Regions from separate parts of the Streptomyces sp. cg40 genome, predicted to be linked through region 2. Evidence: riboswitches for the same ligand, from Rfam matches in the RefSeq annotation. Region 2 holds a riboswitch; the other holds the start of a gene.

Region 1 (10,162 bases), 5.2 Mb from region 2:
ACGGGGTAGTGCGGTTCCAGCCGCTTGGCGATGTAGTTGGCGGAGAGCACGGCCACCTGCGTGGCCCGCTTCAGCCCCTCGCCGCCCATGAGCCGGACGTACGCCCAGGAGATCGGCAGAATCCCGGCCGAACCCCACGGCGCGGCGGAGATCGGCCCGACTCCCGTCTCAGGACCGGCAGCGGGCTGCAACGGATGGTTCGGCAGATACGGCGCCAGGTGCGCGCGCACGCCCACCGGCCCGACACCCGGTCCGCCCCCACCGTGCGGAATGCAGAACGTCTTGTGCAGATTCAGGTGCGAGACGTCGCCGCCGAAGTGCCCCGGCTTTGCAAGCCCCACAAGGGCGTTGAGGTTGGCGCCGTCGACGTAGACCTGCCCGCCGGCCTCGTGGACCTGCGCGCAGATGTCGGCGACGTGCTCCTCGAACACCCCGTGCGTGGACGGGTAGGTGATCATCAGCACCGACAGCTCGTCGCGGTACTGCTCGATCTTCGCCCGCAGATCCTCGACGTCGATCTCACCGTCCTCGGCGGTCTTCACGACGACGACCTTCATCCCGGCCATCACGGCACTGGCGGCATTGGTGCCGTGCGCGGACGACGGGATCAGACACACGGTCCGCTGCGCGTCCCCGTTGGCGCGGTGGTACCCACGCACCGCCAGCAGCCCGGCCAACTCGCCCTGCGAACCTGCGTTGGGCTGCAACGACACCTTGTCGTACCCGGTGACCTCGGCGAGCCGCTCCTCCAACTCCCGGATGAGCGTGAGGTATCCCTGTGCCTGCTCGGCGGGCGCGAAGGGGTGCAGCTGCCCGAACTCGGGCCAGGTGACCGGCTCCATCTCGGTGGTCGCGTTGAGCTTCATCGTGCAGGAGCCCAGCGGGATCATGCCCCGGTCGAGCGCGTAGTCCCGGTCGGCGAGCCTGCGCAGGTAGCGCAGCATCGCGGTCTCGGAACGGTGGTCCCGGAACACGGGGTGCGTGAGGTACGCGTCGTTCCGCAGCAGCGCCTCGGGCAGTGTGTCCTCGGCACTCACGTCGAGCGCCTCGATGTCTCCTTCGACCCCGAACGCGGTCCATACGGCCGCCAGTTGGGCACGCGTGGTCGTCTCGTCGCAGGCGATGGACACCTGGTCCGCGTCCACGAGGTGGAGGTTGACGCCGTCCTCGCGGGCTGCGGCGACGACCTCGGCGGCCCGGCCGGGCACGCGCGCGGTCAGCGTGTCGAAGTAGCCGCCGTGCACAACCTCGACCCCGCCGGCGGTGAGCCCGGCGGCGAGGATCGTGGCGTAGCGGTGCGTCCGCCGCGCGATGCCCCTCAGCCCGTCGGGCCCGTGGTAGACGGCGTACATCCCGGCCATGACGGCAAGGAGCACCTGGGCGGTACAGATGTTGCTGGTGGCCTTCTCGCGGCGGATGTGCTGCTCGCGGGTCTGGAGGGCGAGGCGGTAAGCCTTGTGTCCGTCGGCGTCGACGGAGACGCCCACGAGCCGCCCGGGCAGGCTGCGCGCGAACTTCTCGTGCACGGCCATGTATCCGGCGTGCGGCCCGCCGAAGCCCATCGGCACCCCGAAGCGCTGCGTCGTACCGACCGCGATGTCCGCGCCCAGCTCGCCCGGCGACTTCAGCAGCGTGAGCGCGAGGAGGTCGGCGGCGACGGTGACGAGTGCGCCGAGCGCGTGCGCCTGCTCGATCAGCGGCTTGATGTCGCGTACGGCACCGGAGGCACCCGGGTACTGCACGAGCACGCCGTTGATCTCGCGCTCGGCGATCTCGGCGGGGATGCCCTCGCTGAGGTCGGCGACGACGACCTCGACTCCGGCCGGCTCGGCGCGGGTCTCGATCACGGCAATGGTCTGCGGCAGCGCGTCCGCGTCGACCAGGAACAGGCCCTTCTTGTTCTTGCCCATGCGCCGCGAGAGCGCCACGGCCTCGGCGGCGGCCGTGCCCTCGTCGAGCAGGGAAGCGCCGGAGGTCGGCAGCCCGGTGAGGTCGGCGACCATGGTCTGGAAGTTGAGGAGGGCTTCGAGCCGGCCCTGGGAGATCTCCGGCTGGTACGGCGTGTAGGCCGTGTACCAGGCCGGGTTCTCCATGACATTGCGCAGGATCACGGGCGGGGTGAAGGTCCCGTAGTACCCGAGCCCGATCATCGAGCCCAGGACCTCGTTGCGGTCCGCGAGGGACCGCAGTTCGGCCAGCACCTCGGCCTCGGTGCGGGCGCCCGGCAGGTCGAGGGAGTCGGCGTTCTTGATCACATCGGGGACCGCGGCAGCCGTGAGCTCGTCGAGCGAGCCGTAGCCGACCTGCGCGAGCATCTTGGCCCGCGCTTCCTGGTCGGGACCGATGTGTCGCTGCTCGAACGGGATGCCCTGTTCGAGCTCGGAGAGCGAAGTGCGAGGGGCGGTCATTTGGGAGGCCTCCTGGTCGGACACGACCTTCGAGGGCACCACGACAGTGGGGTGCCCGGACGGCCTCCCCCTCTGTCATCTCAACCTGAGAGCTTCACCGGCCACCCGAGGGTCACCGGTTTTCACCGTCGGTGAGAGCGCGGGCCGTCGCCGGCACCCGCTCTGCTTTCCAGAGTGACCTCGTCCGTGCGGTACGTGAGCCTGAGAGATTCCGGGGAGGATTTGCTCCTTCGGCGCCTCCGATGAAGTCTGGAGGACTCTCCCGCACGGGGTCAGCAGCCGCTCGCCAGCCTACCAGCGAGCGGTGAAGCCGAGCTTTCGAGTGGCCACCGGCCCGAATGTGCTCTTTTGTAGAGTTTACGGATGAGTTGCGACCAGGAGGAGGGCCCGTGCAGACCGATATCGATCCGCGCAACCTGATCGGCCGCAAGGCGTTCGACCGCACCGGCGCCAAGATCGGCACGATCGACGAGGTCTACCTCGACGACGCGACCGGTGTACCGGAGTGGGCGGCCATACGCACCGGCCTGTTCTCCAGGGACGCCTTCGTCCCTCTGGAGCCCAGCGAGCTGATCGAGGGCACCCTGCACATCCCCTTCGACCGCTCCCTGATCAAGGACGCCCCCGACTTCGGAGTGGGCCGCCATCTCTCCCCCGACCAGGAACTCCAGCTCTACCACCACTACGGCCTGGACGTGGCCCCACCGCCCTCCCTCCCGGACCGCGACTTCGGCAAACTGGCGGGCTCGGACGACACCTGAGCAGAGGCGGCGGGTCTTCGATTCTCCGGGGGCAGCACCACCAACTGCCCTGAGGCGGCGGCCAGTTCACCCGCGTCCCGCGTCACCAACGGCAACGGATCCGCCGGCTCCAGCTCGGGATCGTCGGTCCGGAACGTCCGTACCCGCCCGGGCCCGGCATCCTCCGGCGTCTCGAAGCGCACGGTGACCCGCCCCAGCCCGCTGCCCTGCACCCACCCGTGCCCGAACCCGGAGTGGTGCACATCGTGGCCCGCGGGCCAGCGCCGCTCCACGGGCGCGGCCTGCTCCCCGCTCGCTTCCTCCTCCGCGTGTTCCTCCTCAAGAAGGTCGACCTGCTCCCCCGCCGCCTGCGCGAACAGGTCCTCCTGCGTGTAGTCGGCGAGCCCGGAGACGCCGACCCCGAGCAGCCGCACCCCGCCCGTGGTGTCCACGGAGTCCAGCAACCGAGCCGCGGCCTCCCGCACCACCCCGGGGTCGTCGGTGGGCCCGCGCAGCGTCTCGGACCGCGTCAGCGTCGAGAAGTCGTACCGCCGCACCTTGAGCACGATGGTCCGCCCCGACAGCCCGGCGCCCCGCAGCCGCCGTACACACCGGTCGGCGAGACGCTGCACCTCCAGGCCCACCCGGATGCGGTCGTGGATGTCCACGTCGTAGGTGTCCTCGACCGACACCGACTTGGTCTCCCGCTCGGCGACCACGGGCCGCTCGTCGTGCGCGAGCGCCATGGCGTACAGCGAGTGCCCGTGCGCCTTGCCGACCAGTCGTACGAGCTCGTCCTCGCCCGCCTCGGCGATCTCGTCGACCGTGGTGATCCCGGCCCGCCGCAGATGGTCGCCCGTCGCCGGTCCGACCCCCGGCAGCGTGCGCACCGACAACGGCCCGAGCAGTGCCCGCTCGCTCCCGGGCTCGATCAGCACCAGCCCGTCGGGCTTGGCCCGCTCGGAGGCGATCTTGGCGAGCATCTTGGAGGCGGCGAGACCGACCGAGCCGGTGAGTCCCGTGGCGGCCCGTATGTCGGCCCGGAGCCGCTCCCCGGCCCGGCGTGCCGACTCGGCGTCCCAGGCCGCCTCGCCGGCCTCCAGGTCCACGAACGCCTCGTCCAGGCTCAGCGGCTCCACCAGTGGCGACAGCGCCCGCAGCAGCGCCATCACCTGCTCGCTGATCGACCGGTAGAACCCGAAGCGCGGCACAAGATACGCGGCGTTCGGAGCGAGTCTGCGCGCCTGGGCCATGGGCATCGCCGAGTTCACCCCGAAAACCCGGGCCTCGTACGACGCGGTGGCCACCACACCGCGTGGTCCGAGCCCGCCCACGACGACGGCCTTCCCGCGCAGGCTCGGCTTGGACGCCTGCTCCGCCGAGGCGAAGAAGGCATCCATGTCGAGATGCAGGATCGTGGGCGCGGTTCTCACATCTCCGATGCTGCCCTACGCCACTGACAATGCCCCGCTACGGCTCCCGCCGGGCCCTCAGACGGCCCGGTTGCGCCGCCTGGCCAGCTCGTCGGCGGGGTTGACCCCGACGAGCGTCTCACCGGTGTCGACGCGCTCCCCGTGCAGCTGCGACAGGGCGCTCTCCACATCCCGCCACACGACACCCACGGCGATCCCGAAGATCCCCTGGCCGCCCTGGAGCAGGGCGTGGACCTCGTCCGGCGAGGTGCACTCGTAGACCGTGGCGCCGTCGCTCATCAGCGTCATCCGCTCCAGATCGCGGAAGTCGCACTCCCGCAGGTGCAGAACGGCGCTGCGGATGTTCTGCAGCGAGACACCCGTGTCGAGGAACCGCTTGACGATCTTCAGGACTACGACGTCCCGGAAGCTGTAGAGCCGCTGCGTCCCCGACCCGTGTGCGGGCCGCACGCTGGGCTCGACGAGCCCGGTGCGTGCCCAGTAGTCCAGTTGCCGATAGGTGATGCCTGCCGCCGCACAGGCCGTAGGGCCCCGGTAGCCGATCTGCTCGGACGCCATGGACGTCGCCCCTCCGCTGCTCGGCACGGCAGTGGGTCGATGCGGAGCGTGATCGGCCGCACTGCCATGAAGCGGGTACGGGCCACTGTCCCCGAAACTGCGTTCCGGGGCACCCCCAGCCGTACCGTCGCCGCTGCTTCTCACGCCGACCTCCGTCCTTGACCTGCCTTCTCGACGGTAGGCAGTCACCAGGGGTGCGTCAACGATCGCCACGCTAGGCACGCCGAGTGATAATCACCCTAGGAGTGGTTTCCCGTACCCCACCGCGGGGAAAGGCTAGCCGAATGCGCTCGCGGCGGGCCGCAGGACGCTCTCACACGCCGGTGGCAAATGCCACCATTTCTCTGCCGGCCCCCGATCTCACTGGCTGTTGGTCCCGAAGTCCTCGGGCGAGATCTGGTCGAGGAACTCGCGGAACTTCTCCACCTCGTCCTCCTGCTCGTCCGGGATCGCGATGCCGGCGTCGTCGAGCACGCCGTCGCTGCCGTAGATCGGCGTCCCGGTGCGCAGTGCCAGCGCTATGGCGTCGGACGGGCGGGCGCTCACCTCGACTCCGCTGGCGAACACCAGCTCGGCGTAGAAGACGCCCTCACGCAGATCCGTGATGCGCACTTCGGTGAGCTCCTGGCCGACGGCCTCCAGCACGTCCTTGAACAGGTCGTGGGTCAGCGGTCGTGCGGGGGCCATGCCCTGCTGTGCGAAGGCGATCGCCGTCGCCTCCCCGGGCCCGATCCAGATGGGGAGGTAGCGGTCGCCTCCCACTTCACGCAGGAGCACGATCGGTTGGTTGGAGGGCATTTCGACCCGGACACCTACGACATCGAGCTCGTTCACACAGCAACCCTAGGCCGTGCCCGGGACGTTTGGGTAGTCGGGCCGGGATCGGGTGACCGATCAGGCTGCCGCAATCCCGCCCGGCTCAGGGCAGGCGCACGCCGAGCGCGGTCTGCACCAGCGCGGCGTGCAGCTTCACCGTGAGCCCCGCCAGTTCCTTCGTGCGGGCCTCCGCGTGGGCCCTGGTCTGCGGATTGCGGTGCCGCTTCAGGGGGGCGACCACCTGGTCGACGAGCCCGGCCTCGCGGTCCGCGGCGGCCTTCATGGCGCGCAGGTGCCGGGGTTCGATCCCGAACCGCCCCAACTCCAGGACGAGCCCGGCCACGGTGACGGCTTCCGCGTCGTACACGCCGTCCGGCAGTGGAGCGATGAGTCCGTACGACTCCCACTCGTCGAGCTCCTGCTCACCGATCCCGGCGGCGGCCAGCAGCTCGGCCCGCCCGATCCGGGCCGCCGTGGGGCCCTCCACGGGCTCCAGGACGACCTCGCCGTCCCGTTGACGGCCCACGGTGGGCAGTGGGGCGGCCTCCCCGCGCTCCATGGCGTCGAGGTGCTCGCGGATCACCTTCAGCGGCAGATAGTGGTCCCGCTGCATCCGCAGGACATGGCCGAGGCGTTCGACGTCGGCGGGGCTGAACTTGCGGTATCCGGAAGGGGTCCGCTGCGGCTCGATGAGCCCCTCCGACTCCAGGAAACGGATCTTGGAGATGGTGACTTCGGGGAACTCGTCGCGCAGCGTGTTCAGCACCGTGCCGATACTCATCAGCCCGGTGTCCGCGGCGGCGGTACCGTGCCCGGCACCGCCGCTCGGTGTTTGAAGCATGGACCTTCCTGGGGGAATCCCCCGGACACAGTCCGAGAGAGGGTCAGTAACCCCGCTGGCTCGCGTAGAACACCAGCCGGTACTTGCCGATCTGCACCTCGTCACCGTTGGCCAGGGGGACCGAGTCGATGCGCTCACGGTTGACGTAAGTGCCGTTCAGGCTGCCGACGTCGGCGACCGTGAAGGAACCGTCGGCAACGCGCCGGAACTCCACATGGCGGCGCGAGACCGTCACGTCGTCCAGGAAGATGTCGCTCTGCGGATGACGGCCGGCCGTGGTCAGCTCGCCGTCCAGCAGAAAGCGGCTGCCCGAGTTCGGACCGCGCCGCACCACCAGGAGCGCCGAGCCCAACGGCAGGGCGTCGACGGCCGCCTGCGCCTCCGGGGAGAGCGTCGGCATCTGCGTCTGGCCGGTCACCTCGGCGTCGTAGGCCTCGAGACCGGAGATGGAGATCGTGGACGTCGTCTCGGACGCACGCTCCGGGGTCACACCGGGGCGCAGTGGCGCACCGCAGTTGGAACAGAAGCGGCTGTTCTCCGCGTTGCGGTTACCGCACCTCGTACACACCAGGGCCGACATAGGGGAAAACCCTCCACCCGTACTTGAGGTTGACGGTTGCCCGAAACCTATGTCGCCGGACTGCGCAGGGTCAACCGACGGCGCGCCCTGACCAGCGACCTGGTCGCGGAACAGCGGACGCTGGCCCTCCGCGTCCGGTTGTGCGCGATGGCGAGCGGTCTGATTGTCGCTGCTCTCTTTCGCACTCTTGCCGAACAACTTCGCAAACAACTTCACGGGCGATTCCCCTTGACCGAAACAGACCCGCCCGTGGGGCAGGACGAACCCTGATTGAACACACCGGTCGACCCGGACATCCTCACAACGTCCGTATCCACCAGACAGTTTCCACCACGCACCACCCAATCGGTGCGTCGACCCCCCGCAACCTCATGCCCTCGCCGGACGGTCCCCATGCACCCCCGGTTCACCGGGAGGACGACCGAGCGTAGTCAGGCTGCTTCGCGGCCCGCAAGGCATCCACAATGATCTTGCTCGACCGCCCGACGGTGACGGTGGCCTGCTCCTTCTCAAGAGTCTGCACCACGCCTCCAGGGATGTTGAGCGCCGGTTCGAGATCCTGCGGCTTGCCGATGACCTTGAAACGATAGGGGGCGTTGATCTTGTTCCCGTCGACGCTCACGCTCTTGTCGGAGTCCGTCAGATAGGTGCCGGCCACCACACGTACGCCGTTCACCTGGATCGCCTCCGCGCCGGCCGCGCGCAACTCCTGGACCGCATCGAGCAACATGTCCGCCTCGACCGTTCCCTTCGTGTCGTCGATGGTCATCGTGATGCCGGGTCCCTGCGCGGCCACGGTGCCCGCCAGAATGCCGAGTTGCTTCTCCTTCTCGGCCGTCTGCTTGCGGGCCTCCTCGGCCTGGTCGGAGCTGTTCTCCAGCTCGTCGCGCTGTTTCTGCAGACCCTGCTTCTCGTCCTCAAGACGCTGAGTACGGTCGTCCAGTTCATCGAGGATGCGCACAAGATCTTCCTGCCGGGCCCCGCGCAGCGCGCTGTCGCTGTTGCTGTTCGAGGCGACCTGCACCGCCAGCCCGAAACCTAGGCCGAACAGCAGCACGGCGACGATGAGTTGGGCCCTGCTGGCGCGCGGCGGCCACAGCCCCTGCACCAGCCGCTGCCGACCCGTGACGGTGGGAGCGGGCGTCTCCTCGGCGACCGGCGCCTCCGCGGAAGCAGACGCCGGTACCTCTTCGGGCAGTTCCCTGCGCAGCCTGTTCGCCGGCTGCTCGTCCTCGTTGCTCATCGACCTCACGCCCGGAAGACGTGCCGGCGAATGGCCGCGGCGTTGGAGAAGATCCGGATGCCGAGAACGACCACTACGCCGGTGGACAGTTGGGCGCCGACGCCCAACTTGTCGCCCAGGAACACGATCAGTGCGGCCACGACCACGTTCGAAAGGAACGACACCACGAAGACCTTGTCGTCGAAGATCCCGTCGAGCATCGCCCGCAGACCACCGAAGACGGCGTCGAGCGCAGCGACGACGGCGATCGGCAGATAGGGCTCGACAACCACCGGCACCTCAGGCCGGACCAGGATTCCGGCCACCACTCCCACGATGAGGCCCAGTACGGCGATCACGATGTGCCCTTCTCAGTTCTCGGCTGTGCTGTTCGTACGATCACACTCGGCGCGGCGGGCAGCCGGAGATCGCTCTCCACGGCGATGGTCGCCCTGATGCCGTAGTTGTCTTCCAGAGCGTTCAGATAGAGCCCGTCGGCACCGTTCTGGAACCTCGTGCTCAGACGCTTCCCGTCCCCCACCGCGAGCACCGTATAGGGCGGCACCAGTGGCCTGTTGTCGACCAGTATCGCGTCGCCCGCGGCCCTGATCGCGGACAGCGCCGTCAGCCGCTGCCCGTTGACGGAGACGGCCTCGGCGCCGGCCGCCCACAGTCCGTTGACCACGCGCTGCATGTCGCGGTCGCGCACCCGCCCGGTGTCGGAGAAGTCCGCGGTCTCGCGCGGGTCGTCGCCTCCGCCGCTGCTGGCTTCCTTCGCGTCGTCGACGATGAGCTTCACACCGGGACCGTGCACCGCGGTGGCGCCGGACAGCATGCTCACCAGGTCCGCCTGGCCGCTGCCGCCGCTGGTCTTCAGCGCCGCCCGCTGCCGCGCGCTCACGTCGTCCCGGAGCGTGTCGACGGTGTCTTCGAGCTTGTCCGCCGACTTGGTCTCTTTGTCGATACGGTCGATCAGTTCCTGGCGCTCCTTGGCCACCACGGGGGCGGCCACCCGCGCCTGCGCCGCTCCCAGGGTCACGACAAGGGCCGCCAGCACCAGACCGGCGGCGAGACCGAGCTTCGTCCTGAGGGTCTTCGGCATGCCGCCCACGCCCGCGGCCTTCTTCCGGGCGGCGGCCTCGGCGTAACCCTCGTCGAGGCTGTGGTCCATGACGTTGGTGAGCAGCGACATGGATGCGTCCGGACGCGCAGGGCGCGTGGGTGTGCTCCGAACGGGGGGCTGCTGCGGCATGCCGCACATCGTCGCACGTGGTGGCCTGTACCTCCGAATGGCCCCACCGGCGTGCCGGACAGGCCCCCTTGGGGAGACATGTCCGGCACGCGCGCGTGGTCCGCGTTTTACCGTCCGGCGCTGTCCACGACCGCCGACCACTCGTCCAACAGGGCCTGCGCGGAAGCGTCGTCGGGCCCTTCGGCCCACAGATGGGTGACCGCCTCTGCCGGGTCGGGCAACACCATCACCCAGCGCCCGTCGGTCTCCACGACCCGTACCCCGTCCGTGGTGTCGACAAAGCGATCACCGGCCGCCTCCACGACCCGGCGC
Region 2 (10,162 bases):
AGCACGGTCCGGTCGAGGTCCTGATATCCAACGCGGGAATCATCAGGGACCAGTTGCTGCTGCGCATGTCCGAAGCGGATTTCACCGAGGTCGTCGACACCAACCTCACCGGCGCCTTCCGGGTGGTCGGACGAGCCGGCCGGGGAATGCTGCGCGCCAAGAAGGGCCGGGTCGTGTTCATCTCCTCCGCCGTCGCGCTGCGGGGCGAGAGCGGACAGGCCAACTACGCGGCCTCCAAAGCGGGGTTGATCGGATTCGCTCGCTCGATGGCCAGGGAACTCGGCGTGCGCGGGATCACCTTCAACGTGGTCGCACCCGGCCTCACCGAGACCGCGATGAGCGAGAACCTCACGGAGGAACAGCGCACACATCTGACCGGCCAGATTCCCCTCGGCCGCCTCGCCAGGCCCGAAGAGGTCGCCGCGGCCGTCGCGTTCCTGGCCTCCGACGACGCCGGTTACATCACCGGTGCCGTCCTGCCGGTCGACGGGGGAGCCGGGATGGGGCATTAGCGCCGCATTCATCTGTTCCTTCCTCACCCACCGCCAAGGAGTTTTGCGTATGCGCGGGCCGACTGCGCGGAATATGTATCACCTGACCGTCGACGACTTCACCGACGAGGACGTCGCCGAATTCCACCGTCTGATGAGCGAGCTGCTGACGAAATGCGCGTCGGTGGGGCAGCAGCACGCGCCGGAAGGAACCTGGGTTCCGTCCACCACCGGTCTCTTCGATCAGATGGCCGAGTCCATGCAACTGGTCGCCGAGGTCTCCCGGGCGCTCAACCACACACGCGCCGGCATCCGCCGGGTCGGCGGCCGGGCGCGCCAGCGGCTGTACGACCGCTTCAGCAGCACTCTCGAGGGCCCCGCCGGACCGGCCTGACCGACCATTCTCGGAAGGAAGTGCTCGGGCTTTCCCGCGAAGCCCTGAAGCCGCCGGGAGCGCATGTCCCGGGCGGGGGCCGGCCGGCAGGAGGGAAGCCTACCGGCCCCCGCCCGATGTCCCGCCCCGCGCCGCATGCCCGGAATCCGTTGGAATCCGCAGCGCGCGGTCTCCGCGCTCGCGGTCCTGGACATCGTGCCGACCCGGCACGCCTACCTGCACTCCGACGCCGACTTCGGGCGCGGCTACTACCACTGGTTCTTCCTGACCGCCGGCAACGGCAACCCCGAGCACCTGATCGGCGGCGACCCGGAGTTCTGGATCCGGGCCCGGATGGGCGCCCGGCACCCCCTTCGCCCCGGACGCCCAGGCCGAGTACGTGCGCTGCTTCTCCGACCCGGCCGCGATCCGCGCCGCCTGCGAGGACTACCGCGCGGCCGGCTCGATCGACCTGGTCCACGACGAGGAGGACGCGACAGCAGGCCGCCGCCTCACCCAGCCCCTGCTCACCCTCTGGGGCGAGCACAGCTTCGTAGGCTGCCACTACGACGTCCCGGCCGTCTGGTCCGAGTACGTCGACGCCGTCACCGGCGCCGGGGAACAGTCCGGGCAGCGGTAGCCCAGCTCACCCGCCTAACCCGCCTCGCCGAGGCCGGCTGAGCGCTTCCGAGGGGCGCTCCCTCAACACTCGATGATGTTCACCGCAAGCCCGCCCCGAGCCGTCTCCTTGTACTTCACGCTCATGTCCGCCCCCGTCTCCTTCATCGTCTTGATGACCTTGTCGAGGGACACCTTGTGGGACCCGTCCCCCCGCATCGCCATGCGCGCCGCGGTCACCGCCTTCACCGCGGCCATGCCGTTGCGTTCGATGCAGGGGATCTGGACGAGGCCGCCGACGGGGTCGCAGGTGAGGCCGAGGTTGTGTTCCATGCCGATCTCGGCGGCGTTCTCGACCTGCTCCGGGCTGCCGCCCAGGACCTCGGCCAGCGCGCCCGCCGCCATCGAGCAGGCCGAGCCGACCTCGCCCTGGCAGCCGACCTCCGCGCCGGAGATGGAGGCGTTCTCCTTGAAGAGCATGCCGATCGCGCCGGCGGCCAGCATGAAGCGGACGACGCCCTCCTCGTCCGCGCCCGGCACGAAGTTGATGTAGTAGTGGAGGACCGCCGGGATGATGCCGGCCGCCCCGTTGGTCGGGGCGGTGACCACCCGGCCGCCCGCCGCGTTCTCCTCGTTCACCGCCATCGCGTAGAGCGTGATCCACTCCATCGCGTGCGCCAACGGGTCGCCCTCCGCCCGGAGTTGGCGTGCCGACATGGCGGCCCTGCGGCGGACCCGCAGGCCGCCGGGCAGGATGCCCTCCCGCGACATGCCCCGCGACACGCACGCCCCCATCACCCGCCAGATCTCCAGCAGCCCGGCCCGGATCTCCTCCTCCGTGCGCCAGGCGCGCTCGTTCTCCAGCATCAGCGCGGAGATCGACAGACCGGTCTCCTGCGTGAGGCGCAGCAGCTCGTCGCCGGTGCGGAAGGGGTACTTGAGGACCGTGTCGTCCAGCTTGATCCGGTCGGCGCCCACCGCCTCCTCGTCGACGACGAATCCGCCGCCCACCGAGTAGTACGTCTTGGACAGCAGCTCGCCGCCCGCCGCGTCGTACGCCCACAGCGTCATGCCGTTCGCGTGGTACGGCAGGGCTTTACGGCGGTGCAGCTTCAGGTCGGCGTCGAAGTCGAACGGGATCTCGTGCTCGCCGAGGAGGCGGATGCGTCCGGCCGCCTTGATCTGCTCGACCCGTTCGTCGGCCCCCTCCACGTCCACCGTGCGCGGCGACTCGCCCTCCAGGCCGAGCAGCACCGCCTTCGGGGTGCCGTGCCCGTGCCCGGTCGCGCCGAGCGAGCCGTACAGCTCGGTGCGGACGGAGGCGACGGAGTCCAGCAGCTCCTCGTTGCGCAGCCGGAGCGCGAACATGCGGGCGGCCCGCATCGGGCCGACCGTGTGGGAGCTGGACGGGCCGATGCCGATCGAGAACAGGTCGAAGACCGAGATGGCCACGGTGACTCCTCAGAACGCAGGACGTGCGGGGTGGTGCGAGGGGGTGGGCACCGCCGTACACCTCTCAGTGTGCGGCGGTGCCCCGGTGGCCGACTACGGCCGGGCGGGCCGACTACAGGCCCGGATACAGCGGGTACTTCTCCGCCAGCGCCGTGACCCGGGCCTTCAGACCCGCCACGTCGGACCCCTCGAAGGGAGAGGGCGCCTTCAGCGTCTCGGCGATGACGTCCGCGACCTCGGCGAAGTCCTCCGCGCCGAAGCCCCGCGTGGCCAGCGCCGGCGTGCCGATGCGCAGGCCGGAGGTGACCATCGGGGGCCGCGGGTCGTTCGGGACGGCGTTCCGGTTGACCGTGATGCCGACCTCGTGGAGCCGGTCCTCGGCCTGCTGGCCGTCGAGCTCGGAGTTCCGCAGGTCGACCAGGACCAGGTGCACGTCCGTACCGCCCGACAGGACGTCGACGCCTACGGCCTTCACGTCGTCCCGGACGAGCCGCTCGGCGAGCAGCCGCGCGCCCTCCACGGTACGCCGCTGGCGCTCCTTGAACTCCTCGCCCGCCGCGACCTTGAAGGAGACCGCCTTGGCGGCGATCACGTGCTCCAGCGGACCGCCCTGGAAGCCGGGGAAGACGGAGGAGTTGAGCTTCTTCGCGAAGGACTGCTTGGCGAGGATGATGCCGCCGCGCGGGCCGCCCAGCGTCTTGTGGGTGGTGGACGTGACGACGTCCGCGTAGGGGACGGGATTCGGGTGGAGGCCGGCCGCCACCAGCCCGGCGAAGTGCGCCATGTCGACCCACAGATACGCCTCGACCTCGTCCGCGATCCGGCGGAACTCGGCGAAGTCCAGCTGCCGCGGGTACGCCGACCAGCCCGCGATGATGACCTTCGGGCGGTGCTCCTTGGCGAGCTTCTCCAGCTCGGCCATGTCGACCAGACCGGTCCGGGCGTCCACGTGGTAGGCGACCACGTCGAACTGCTTGCCGGAGAAGTTCAGCCGCATCCCGTGGGTGAGGTGGCCGCCGTGCGCCAGGTCGAGGCCGAGGATCGTGTCGCCGGGCTGGGCCAGCGCGAACAGGGCGGCCTGGTTGGCGGAGGCGCCCGAGTGCGGCTGGACGTTGGCGTACTCGGCGCCGAACAGCTCCTTGACCCGGTCGATCGCGATCTGCTCGGCCACGTCGACGTGCTCGCAGCCGCCGTAGTAACGACGGCCCGGGTACCCCTCGGCGTACTTGTTGGTGAGGACGGAGCCCTGTGCCTCCATGACCGCGACCGGAGCGAAGTTCTCCGAGGCGATCATCTCCAGCGTGGACTGCTGACGGCGCAGCTCGGCGTCGACGGCGGCGGCGATGTCCGGGTCGAGCTCGTGCAGGGGCGTGTTCAGGACGGACATGGTTCTACGACTCCTCAGCCGGCGGTGAAGGCGGTGTACTCGTCGGCGGAGAGCAGGTCCCCGGGCTCGTCCGTGATCCGCACCTTGAAGAGCCAACCGCCGTCGAAGGGCTCGGAGTTGACCAGCGCGGGCTCGTCCACGACGGCCGTGTTGATCTCCACGACCTCACCGCTGACCGGCGCGTACAGGTCCGACACCGACTTGGTCGACTCCAGCTCGCCGCAGGACTCGCCCGCGGTCACCGTCGTGCCGACCTCGGGCAGCTGGGCGTAGACGACGTCGCCGAGCGCGTTCGCCGCGAACTCGGTGATGCCGACCGTCGAGACACCGTCGACGGCGGCCGTCAGCCACTCGTGTTCCTTGCTGTACCGCAGATTCTCGGGGTGGTTGCTCATGGCGTGAATTCTCCTGTACGCGGGGGAGTGCTGGTGAAGGGGGGAATGCGGAGGGAATCGTCGAGCGGGGGCGATCCGCCCCGGTCACGGACCCGACGCTACGACGACTGTCACTTCTGGCGCTTGTAGAACGGCAGCGCCACGACCTCGTACGGCTCGTGACTGCCCCGGATGTCCACACCGACACCGGCCGTGCCCGGCGCGGAGTGCGCCGCGTCGACGTAGGCCATGGCGATGGGCCTGCCCAGCGTGGGGGAGGGGGCGCCGGAGGTGATCTCGCCGATCACCCGGCCGTCGGCGACCACGGAGTACCCGGCGCGCGGGACGCGGCGGCCCTCGGCGATCAGGCCGACCAGGACGCGCGGCGGCTGTGCGGCGGCCCGTTCGGCGGCGGCCGCAAGGGCCGTACGTCCGACGAAGTCGCCGTCCTTCTCGAACTTCACGACCCGGCCGAGCCCGGCGTCGAACGGGGTGAGCGAGGTCGACAGTTCGTGGCCGTACAGCGGCATGCCCGCCTCCAGGCGGAGCGTGTCCCGGCAGGACAGGCCGCACGGGATCAGCCCCGCCGACGCCCCTGCCTCGGTCAGCGCCTCCCACAGCTTCTCCGCGTCACCGGGGGCGACGAACAGTTCGAAGCCGTCCTCGCCGGTGTAGCCGGTGCGGGCGATCAGCGCGGGTACGCCCGCGACCGTGCCGGGCAGCCCGGCGTAGTACTTGAGGCCGTCGAGGTCGGAGTCCGTGAGCGAGGCGAGGATGCCGGGGGACTCGGGGCCCTGGACGGCGAGCAGCGCGTACGCGTCACGGTCGTCACGGACGACCGCGTCGAAGCCCGCGGCCCGCTCGACCAGCGAGTCCAGGACAATCTGGGCGTTGGACGCGTTGGCGACGACCATGTATGTGGAAAACGCAGCCTCGGTCCCGGCCAGCCGGTAGACGATCAGGTCGTCCAGGATGCCGCCGTCGGCCTGGCAGATCATGGTGTAGCGGGCGCGGCCGACGCCCACGGAGGCGATGTTGCCGACCAGCGCGTAGTCGAGGAGCGCGGCCGCGTCCGGTCCGGTGACCGTGATCTCGCCCATGTGGGAGAGGTCGAAGAGGCCGGCCTTCGTGCGGACGGCGAGGTGTTCGTCGCGCTCGGAGCCGTAGCGCAGCGGCATGTCCCAGCCGGCGAAGTCGGTCATCGTCGCACCGAGCGAGCGGTGCAGCGCGTCCAGCGCGGTGCGGCGCTTCTCAGGGGTGGCGGTACTGCTCATCGGTCGGTCTCCCAAGGCATGACGGCGAGGTCGTTCCTCCCCATCTGTCATCGGAACCTGAGAGGTTCGCCATGACCGCGCGGGACACGCACGGGCCATGGGTTGCACCTTGGGTGGGACCGCCGGCGACGGCGGCCCGCTTTTCAGATGTGCCTCGCCCGCGCGGTAACTGGGCCTGAGAGATTCAAGGGAGGGACTTGCTCCTTCGGCGCCCCGGAGGTCGTACGACCGGGGACTCTCCCGCGCGGATTCAAGCGGCCGGTATGCAGTTAGGCGCGCACATCATCGCACAGGCTTTGTAACAGGCCTGTGGCCGGAAGCGAACGGAACCGCGAGACACCGTGCATTACCTTCTCTTTACGTTAGTTGGGGAGAACCTTTCCTGACCCCGCAGGGAGGACGATCACGGTGACAAGGACCACGGTGTACGCCACGACCTCGGCCGTAGCGCTGCCCGAACAGCGCTCGGCCCCGGCCAGGGAGGCATGCCCGGCCCGCCCGGCACCGGTCGTCCGCGACCTCCGCGAGCGCGCCGGCCGCAGCCCGCACGGCCTCCGCTTCGGCCCCCGCGACCTGGTCGTGGTCACCGGCCTGCCCGGCAGCGGCAAGTCCACGCTGATGCGGCGCGCGGTGACCGGTGACGGCGTCCGCGTCGACAGCCAGGACGCCAGGGACCGCTGGGAGACCCGGGTGTCCCGTGTATCGGGCCTCCTCCCGTACGCGGTCTACCGCCCCCTGGTCCGCCTCGCCCACTACGCCGGACTGCACCGCACCCTGCGCTCCGCGTCCGGAGCCGTCGTGCACGACTGCGGCACCCAGACCTGGGTGCGCGGCTGGCTGGCCCGCGCCGCGCACCGCCGCGGCGGCACTCTGCACCTGGTGTTCCTCGACGTCAGCCCGGACACCGCGCTCGACGGCCAGCGCGAGCGCGGCCGGGGCGTCTCGCGGTACGCGTTCCTGCGCCACCGCCGGGCCGCCGCCCGGCTGTTGCGCGCCGTGGAGCGCGGCGACCTGCCGCACGGCGTGGGCTCGGCGGTCCTGCTGGACCGGGACGCGGCGGACGTGCTGCGGCGGATCGACTTCGCGGACTGAGCCGCTAGCCTTTTCCGTCACAGCACGTTTACAGCAGGCGGTTTCACCAGCAGGCGGTAGGTAGATGGACTTCCCGGCGGACTTCCCCGGTCAGGCGTACCCCCACCCGCATCCGCACGGCGGATGGCCAGGCAACGAGCTGGAGGAGGTGCTCTCGGTCTCCCTCGGCCTGCCCTCGGCCGGCGGCCGGATCATCGAGGTGCTGTCCCGCAGCTTCGTCTGGGTCCCGCTGCCCAGCGGCGGCGGCCCGCACAGCGGACCCCTGGACCTGCCCACGCTGGACATCGAGGGTCAGGCCTTCGTGCCGGTCTTCAGCTCCGAGGAGCAGTTCCGCAAGGTCGTCGGCTCGCATCTGTCGTTCACCATCGCGCCCGCGGTGGAGTTCGCCCGCGGACTGCCCCCGCAGGTGGGTATCGCGGTGAATCCGGACGGCGTGGTCGGCATCCCCCTCCCGCCCGCCGCCGTGGCCGAGCTGTGCCGCATCGGCCGTACCGTCCTGGACGGCCCCACCAGCGGTGGCCGGGTCCGCCTCTTCGAGCCCGACTGGCAGGACGACCCGGTCGACTTCCTCGCCGCGGCCTCCGCGGAGTTCGCCGCCATCGGCGTGGTCGGCACGGCCCGCCGCTGCCTGGCCGCGATCGAGACCGCCGATCCGGTGATGTTCGTGGGCGTCGAACTCACCAACTGGGACGGCGACTTGAGGGCGGCCCCCATGGGCGCCCTGTCCCGCGCCCTCACCAGGACCGAGGTCAAGTGGCCGGTCAACCTGGTCCTCCTGGACGTGACACAGGACCCGGTGGCGGAGTGGATGCGGCAGACGGTACGTCCTTTCTATACACAGGGTCACTAGGAAACTCCCCAAGGGGCGACTCCCTCAGGGGCGTGGGGAACTGCGCGCCCAGCCGAGACGCACCCGCACTCGCCAACGGACACCGAGCCCCCACCCCTTGGGCGCTTAAGCTGGACCCCAACGCAGGCCAACCACCAGAAGGGGCGGTACACGTGAGCGCCAGCGGCACCGCGACCGGCCAGGTCGAGCACATGCTGCGCCAGGTGACGCCCGGGCGCTACGACGCCTACGAGGCGCTCCTGCGCGCCCTCGCGACCCCCCACTCCGGCCAGATCTGGATGCTCCTGTGGCACGGCCAGTCCGGCTCCCCGGACGCCCAGTACGGAAACATGCACGTCGAGGGCTACGGCTACGCCCCCTGCGTCACCTCCGCCCAGGAGCTCTCGGCCAGTGGCTGGAACCGTTCGTACGAGGTGGTCGACGGCCTGGACGTGGCCCGCACCCTCTATCCCGACCACTTCGGCCTCTGGCTCAACCCGCACGCTCCCGGCGGCGGCGTCGGCATCCCGTGGCTCGACCTGCGCCGGATCGCCACCGGCCTGGAGCGCCAGCCCGCGGGGCCGTTGCGCCTGACGGAACCGGCGATCGAGGTCCCGCAGTTCTACGGCCTGCTCACGCAGAACGCCCACCGTACGCCGGCCGTCCGCACCCTCCGCCGCGCCTGGGTGCAGCCCGCGCTCGGGGCGCCGTATCTCGCGATCGGTCTGGATGTGTACGACACCAGTCCGTCCGCCGTGGACTCGGTGCGCGCGATGATGCAGCAGTCGATCGGCGCGGTCCCGGACGGGTTGCCGGTGTCGACCGTGGCGATGTCCGACGACTACGACCCGGTGGCGCTGTGGCTGCGGGCGAACGCCCGCCCGTTCTACGACCGCGAGGCCCACGCGGCGCCGGCGCAGGTGTCGACGCCGGGTGGATACGGCTATCCGCCGCCGAGGTACTGAAAGACGATGGGGCCCGCTCTTCGAAAAGAGCGGGCCCCATCGCTTTCCGGCGTGAAGCAGAAGCTCGGGGCGCGGATGTCGCCGCGCCGACGGCGGCGGCCAGGGCGACCGCGCCCCTTCGAATTCCTCCCCGCACCCACCCCGCGGCCGTCCGGTGTGGTGCTGCGGCCGTCGGCGAGTGCCCGCGGGGGCGGGTGGGTGCCGGTGCTCATCCGGCCGTGGTGGATACTTGCCCGGCGAGTCCTCTTCCCCGCTCCTCCGCAGGTTTTACGCCGACGACACATTTCTTCGCGCGTAGATCGCGGTCCGATGCCCTAAAAAGTCACCGGATCGGTGTTCTGTCCCAACTGCCCGGCGTCCGGGGGGCGTTACCCGTTGTCCGTATAACGGAACCCTCCAGCCCGCATCACGTTTACGCATCCATTCACCGCCAAGTCTGGCAACAGATCACCAAAGCGTTGAAGACTCCCGCACCAGGGGCCGTGCGCCCCGATGTACGACGGACTGATCATGGCCGCCACAGCGGCAAGTGTGGGCCGGCTACCGCCGGTTGAGAGGGGTCCCTGCCAGATGACGGCACCATTGCACGAGCCGACCGCGGAAGCGGCCCCGAGCGCAGCCGAGGAAGCGGCGATCGCCAACGCCGGTGACAAGGTCGTGCAGGGACGTTCCCTGGGCCGGATCGCCTGGGAGCGCCTCAAGCGCGACAAACTCGCCCTCACGGGCGGCATCGTCGTGGTCGTCCTCATTCTGGTCGCGGTTTTCGCCCCGATGATCGCCAGCCTGATCGGGCAGGATCCGGACACGTTCCACGAGACCCTGATCGACCCGCTGTTCGGCACCCCCAAGGGGTCGCTGGGTGGCATCAGCGGTGACCACCTGCTGGGGGTCGAGCCCGTCAACGGCCGCGACATCTTCGCGCGCATCCTCTACGGCTCCAGGATCTCGCTGCTTGTCGGCTTCCTGTCCGCGATCGTCGCCGTCGTGCTCGGCACCGTGCTCGGTATCCTGGCCGGCTTCTTCGGCGGCTGGGTCGACTCCCTGATCAGCCGTGTCATGGACGGGCTGCTGGCCTTCCCCCAGCTGCTCTTCATCATCGCGCTGGTCTCCGTGATGCCGAACGAGATGCTGGGCCTGAGCGGTTCCAGCGTGCGGGTCTTCGTGATGATCCTGGTGATCGGCTTCTTCGGCTGGCCGTACATCGGACGCGTGGTGCGCGGACAGACCCTGTCGATGCGTGAGCGCGAGTACGTCGAGGCCGCCCGCTCGCTGGGCGCCGGACGCTTCTACATCCTGTTCAAGGAACT

Evidence for each region. Region 2 has a riboswitch for glycine ahead of gcvT (glycine cleavage system aminomethyltransferase GcvT). Riboswitches for the same ligand answer to the same signal wherever they lie in the genome.
Region 1: linked by a shared signal. The riboswitch ahead of gcvP (aminomethyl-transferring glycine dehydrogenase) and the one ahead of gcvT (glycine cleavage system aminomethyltransferase GcvT) in region 2 are both predicted to bind glycine.

The regions. Positions count from the first base shown of each region.
Region 1 covers NZ_CP190128.1:8,768,887-8,779,048, reverse strand. The annotation lists gene gcvP (aminomethyl-transferring glycine dehydrogenase) at 1-2,408, opposite strand, end outside; glycine riboswitch at 2,588-2,683, opposite strand; gene ACQHII_RS39675 (PRC-barrel domain-containing protein) at 2,798-3,169, shown strand; gene ACQHII_RS39670 (DNA polymerase IV) at 3,091-4,581, opposite strand; gene ACQHII_RS39665 (MerR family transcriptional regulator) at 4,639-5,283, opposite strand; gene ACQHII_RS39660 (bifunctional nuclease family protein) at 5,500-5,973, opposite strand; gene ACQHII_RS39655 (MerR family transcriptional regulator) at 6,059-6,796, opposite strand; gene ACQHII_RS39650 (FHA domain-containing protein) at 6,840-7,721, opposite strand; gene ACQHII_RS39645 (DUF881 domain-containing protein) at 7,783-8,619, opposite strand; gene ACQHII_RS39640 (small basic family protein) at 8,625-8,957, opposite strand; gene ACQHII_RS39635 (DUF881 domain-containing protein) at 8,954-9,790, opposite strand; gene ACQHII_RS39630 (mannose-1-phosphate guanyltransferase) at 9,958-10,162, opposite strand, start outside.
Region 2 covers NZ_CP190128.1:3,577,220-3,587,381, reverse strand. The annotation lists gene fabG (3-oxoacyl-ACP reductase FabG) at 1-512, shown strand, start outside; gene ACQHII_RS15590 (hypothetical protein) at 562-885, shown strand; gene ACQHII_RS15585 (hypothetical protein) at 1,265-1,504, shown strand; gene ACQHII_RS15580 (L-serine ammonia-lyase) at 1,567-2,934, opposite strand; gene glyA (serine hydroxymethyltransferase) at 3,047-4,321, opposite strand; gene gcvH (glycine cleavage system protein GcvH) at 4,336-4,716, opposite strand; gene gcvT (glycine cleavage system aminomethyltransferase GcvT) at 4,827-5,969, opposite strand; glycine riboswitch at 6,004-6,122, opposite strand; glycine riboswitch at 6,123-6,222, opposite strand; gene ACQHII_RS15560 (AAA family ATPase) at 6,372-7,061, shown strand; gene ACQHII_RS15555 (enhanced serine sensitivity protein SseB) at 7,126-7,911, shown strand; gene ACQHII_RS15550 (enhanced serine sensitivity protein SseB C-terminal domain-containing protein) at 8,064-8,855, shown strand; gene ACQHII_RS15545 (ABC transporter permease) at 9,426-10,162, shown strand, end outside.